2 regions of the Agromyces aerolatus genome follow, and region 2 is predicted to be linked to the other one. Evidence: predicted binding sites of a transcription regulator. Region 2 holds the regulator's gene; the other holds the start of a gene.

The links. The regulator LexA, encoded in region 2, represses DNA repair genes until DNA is damaged. The targets are predictions, from matches to a motif close to TCGAACANNTGTTCGA.
Region 1: uvrA (excinuclease ABC subunit UvrA) is a predicted target of LexA. The motif match lies at 1,126-1,141, and genes of this name have one in related genera.

Annotation. Positions count from the first base shown of each region.
Region 1 is NZ_JAVKGQ010000009.1:94,123-96,323, forward strand. It holds gene uvrB (excinuclease ABC subunit UvrB) at 1-1,085, shown strand, start outside; gene uvrA (excinuclease ABC subunit UvrA) at 1,197-2,201, shown strand, end outside.
Region 2 is NZ_JAVKGQ010000012.1:39,420-41,620, forward strand. It holds gene RH864_RS14310 (histidinol-phosphate transaminase) at 1-11, opposite strand, end outside; gene RH864_RS14315 (LysM peptidoglycan-binding domain-containing protein) at 74-415, opposite strand; gene lexA (transcriptional repressor LexA) at 756-1,433, shown strand; gene RH864_RS14325 (alpha/beta fold hydrolase) at 1,448-2,200, opposite strand.

The DNA.
Region 1 (2,201 bases), on a different contig from region 2:
TCATCGACTACTTCCCCGACGACTTCCTCATCGTGATCGACGAGTCGCACGTGACCGTGCCGCAGATCGGCGCGATGTACGAGGGCGACTCGTCGCGCAAGCGCACGCTCGTGGAACACGGGTTCCGGCTGCCGAGCGCGCTCGACAACCGGCCGCTCAAGTGGGACGAGTTCAAGAACCGCATCGGTCAGGCCGTCTATCTCTCGGCGACGCCCGGGCGGTACGAGATGGGCATCGCCGACGGCGTGGTCGAGCAGATCATCCGGCCGACCGGTCTCGTCGACCCGCAGATCGTCGTGAAGCCGAGCAAGGGCCAGATCGACGACCTGCTCGAAGAGATCCGCATCCGCGCCGACCGCGACGAGCGGGTGCTCGTGACCACGCTGACCAAGCGCATGGCCGAGGAGCTCACCGACTTCCTCACCGAGGCGGGTGTGCGCGTGCGCTACCTGCACTCCGACGTCGACACCCTGCGACGCGTCGAGCTGCTCACCGAGCTGCGGGCCGGCGTGTACGACGTGCTCGTGGGCATCAACCTGCTGCGCGAGGGGCTCGACCTGCCCGAGGTGTCCCTCGTGGCCATCCTCGACGCCGACAAAGAGGGGTTCCTGCGCTCGTCGACGTCGCTCATCCAGACCATCGGCCGCGCCGCCCGAAACGTGTCGGGCGAGGTGCACATGTACGCGGACGTGCTCACCGACTCGATGAACAATGCCATCGAGGAGACGACCCGGCGCCGAGAGAAGCAGCTCGAGTACAACCGTGTGAACGGCATCGATCCGCAACCGCTCCGCAAACGCATCGCCGACATCACCGACGTGCTCGCTCGTGAAGAGGCCGACACCGCGGCGCTGCTCGCCAGCCGCGGCGGCGGCAAGCAGAAGGCGCCGGTGCCGAACCTCAAGCGCAGCGGCATCGCCGCGGCCGGCGGCAACGAGCTCGAAGAGCTGATCCGCGACCTCAACGAGCAGATGCTGCAGGCCGCGGGCGAGCTCAAGTTCGAGCTCGCGGCGCGGCTGCGCGATGAGGTGTCGGAGCTCAAGCGCGAGCTCCGTCAGATGGAGAAGGCGGGACACCTGGGCTGAGCGGGCCGACCGACGCGAGCGACGGCGGCAACCCTGAGATTCGAACGTATGTTCGCTGAGAGCACGTGCGATGCGGGCTCCGGTGTCGGTGGTCGTCTTTAGACTTCTGAGGTGCCAGTTTCACGTCTCGATGCCCATTCGCGCCTGAGTGTCCGCGGTGCCCGCGTGCACAACCTGCACAACGTCGACGTCGAGGTGCCTCGCGACGCCATGGTCGTGTTCACGGGCCTGTCGGGCTCGGGCAAGTCGTCGCTCGCGTTCGACACGATCTTCGCCGAGGGGCAGCGCCGGTACGTCGAGTCGCTCTCCGCGTACGCCCGGCAGTTCCTCGGCCAGGTCGACCGGCCCGACGTCGACTTCATCGAGGGGCTGAGCCCCGCGGTCTCGATCGACCAGAAGTCGACCAACCGCAACCCGCGCTCGACGGTCGGCACGATCACCGAGATCTACGACTACATGCGTCTGCTGTGGGCTCGCATCGGCGTGCCGCACTGCCCGGTCTGCGGTGAACGCATCCAGAAGCAGACCGTCCAGCAGATCGCCGATCAGCTCATGGAGCTCGGCGACGGCACGCGCTTCCAGGTGCTGAGCCCCGTCGTGTCCAAGAAGAAGGGCGAGTTCGTCGACCTGTTCCGCGATCTGGCCGCGCAGGGGTACACGCGCGCCGTCGTCGACGGCGACGTCATCCGGCTCGACGAGCCGCCGAAGCTGAAGAAGCAGGTCAAGCACGACATCTCGGTCGTCATCGACCGGCTCGTGGCCTCGCCCGACATCCTCGGCCGGCTGACCGACTCGCTCGAGACGGCACTCCGGCTCACCGACGGGCTCGTGCAGATCAACTACGTCGACCTCGAGGGCGACGCCGCCTGGCAGACCTACTCCGAGAAGCTCTCGTGTCCGAACCAGCACCCCATCCAGCTCACCGAGATCGAGCCGCGCACGTTCTCGTTCAACGCGCCATTCGGCGCCTGCCCCGAGTGCTCCGGGCTCGGCACGCGCATGTCCGTCGACGAGGACCTGCTGCTCGGCGACCCGTCGCTGAGCATCGCCGAGGGGGTCATCCTGCCGTGGACCTCGCAGGGCAAGAGCCTCTACAACTACTACGAGAAGCTGCTG
Region 2 (2,201 bases):
AGGCTCGTCACCAGGCCATGGTAGTCGTCAGCCGGGAGGGCCCCGGTCGCACCCGGCCGGTCGCACCGGCCGGCTACTCGTGCGCCGGCAGGGCGAGCTTCTGGCCGGGCTGCACGACCGCGTCGCCGAGGCCGTTGAGCCGGACGATGTCGGCGATGACCTCGCGCGGGTCTTCTTCGGGCGCGATCGACTCGGCGAGCTCCCAGAGCGTGTCGCCGTGCCCGACGGTCACGACCTCGAGCGGAGCCACCGGCGTGTCGCCGCCGTCTGCCGCGGCGACGCCCGCGCCCAGCACCGAGACCGAGGCGAACACGGCGATCGGCAGTGCGGCGAGCGTCGTCAGCACCGCACGCCCGCGGCGGGTCAGCCGCAGGCGCGTTCGAGGGGCTGCGCCGAACGTGGTGGTCTCGCTCATGGTTCCTCCTGACGGTTCTCGCCGTGCTGTCGATGTGGTCGAGCCGCACCCGCCGCTCGGCCGGGAGCGGCCGGTGCGAAGCTCTGTTCCGAATGTATCTTCGAATGAACGACCGCGCAAGGTCTCTCTCCATTTCTTCTGCACGGGCGCTTCGGCACAGATCGGCGGGATGGCGCAGATCGTGATGCGACACGCTCGAACATATGTTTGATGCGGTCGCCCCGGGCAGATACAGTTTCGAATGTTCGATCTGCTTCGAACACTGATCTGAGTCGAACACAGACCACCGACATCCGGCCGCGCGGCGGTCGCAACGAGGGGCGAGACCGTGAGCACCGACATCGACCGCACACCGGAGTCCGGCTCGCGACGGCGACGCTCCAAGGGCTTGACGGCGAAGCAGACCGCGATCCTCGAGGTCATCCAGCGATCGGTCGCCGAACGCGGCTATCCGCCGAGCATGCGCGAGATCGGGGACGGCGTCGGCCTGTCCTCGCTGTCGAGCGTCACGCATCAGCTGAACCAGCTCGAGCTCGCCGGGTACCTGCGTCGCGACCCGAACCGGCCGCGCGCCCTCGAGGTGCTCATCGAGCTGCCCGGTTCAGAGGCGCGCGTCTCCGCGAGCGAGCCCATCCCGATCAACGACGCCGCGATGGTCCCGCTCGTGGGGCGCATCGCGGCGGGCGTGCCGATCACGGCCGACCAGCAGATCGACGAGGTGTTCCCGCTTCCGCGCCAGCTCGTCGGCAAGGGCGAGCTCTTCATGCTCAAGGTCGTGGGCGACTCGATGATCGACGCCGCGATCTGCGACGGCGACTGGGTCGTCATCCGGGCTCAGCGTTCGGCCGAGAACGGCGAGATCGTCGCGGCGATGCTCGACGGCGAGGCGACCGTGAAGGTGTTCCGCCAGCGCGACGGCCACACGTGGCTGCTCCCCCGCAACACCGCGTTCGAGCCCATCCTCGGCGATGCGGCCGAGGTGCTCGGCAAGGTCGTGGCGGTGCTGCGCGCCGTCTGACGCCCGCGGCGGCCCTACCGGGTGTGCGCGGCGCCGTGCGCCGGCGCCGGCACGGCACGCAGCCAGTCGAGCACCGCGTGCATGAACCCGGCGTGGTCGTCGCGGAACACGGTGTGGCCCGTGCCCTCGAGCGTCTGCACCGTCATGCCCTGACCGCGGAGCCGTGCGGCCACCTGCTCAGTGATGAGCAGGCTCTTCTCGGCGAGCACGACGAGGCTCGGCGCAACGAGCGATACGGGCGGCACGAGCGGCCGGGTGTCGCTGAACCCGAGGATGGTGCGCTTGTCCCAGTCGCGAAGCGTCGCGAGCTCGATCTCGACGTCGTCGGCGTGCCACTTCGGGTTCATCTTCACGAGCGCTGACCGGCGCGGGCGCGGCGCGATCGCGAAGAACAGCTTGAACGCCAGGCCGCGCAGCCCCGTGGGGAACGAGAACGCGGGGTCGATGTAGATCGCGGCCCGCGGTGCCATGCGGTCGGCGACGAGGCTCGCGACGAGCCCGCCCAGCGAGTGGCCCATGACCACGTCGGGCGGCCCGTCGAGCAGCGGGGTGAGCGTCTCGACCACGTCGTCGGCCCACGCCGCCGGCGAGTACCGTGCGGCCCTCGGGCTCCGCCCGTGGCCGGCGAGGTCGACCGCGATCACTCGGAACCCGTGCTGCTCGAGCTCGGCGGTGACCCGGTGCCACGCGCGCGAGTCCGACATGATGCCGTGGATGAGAATCGCGGTGCGCGGCCCGGCTCCGGTCTCGGTGACGGCCAATCGCATA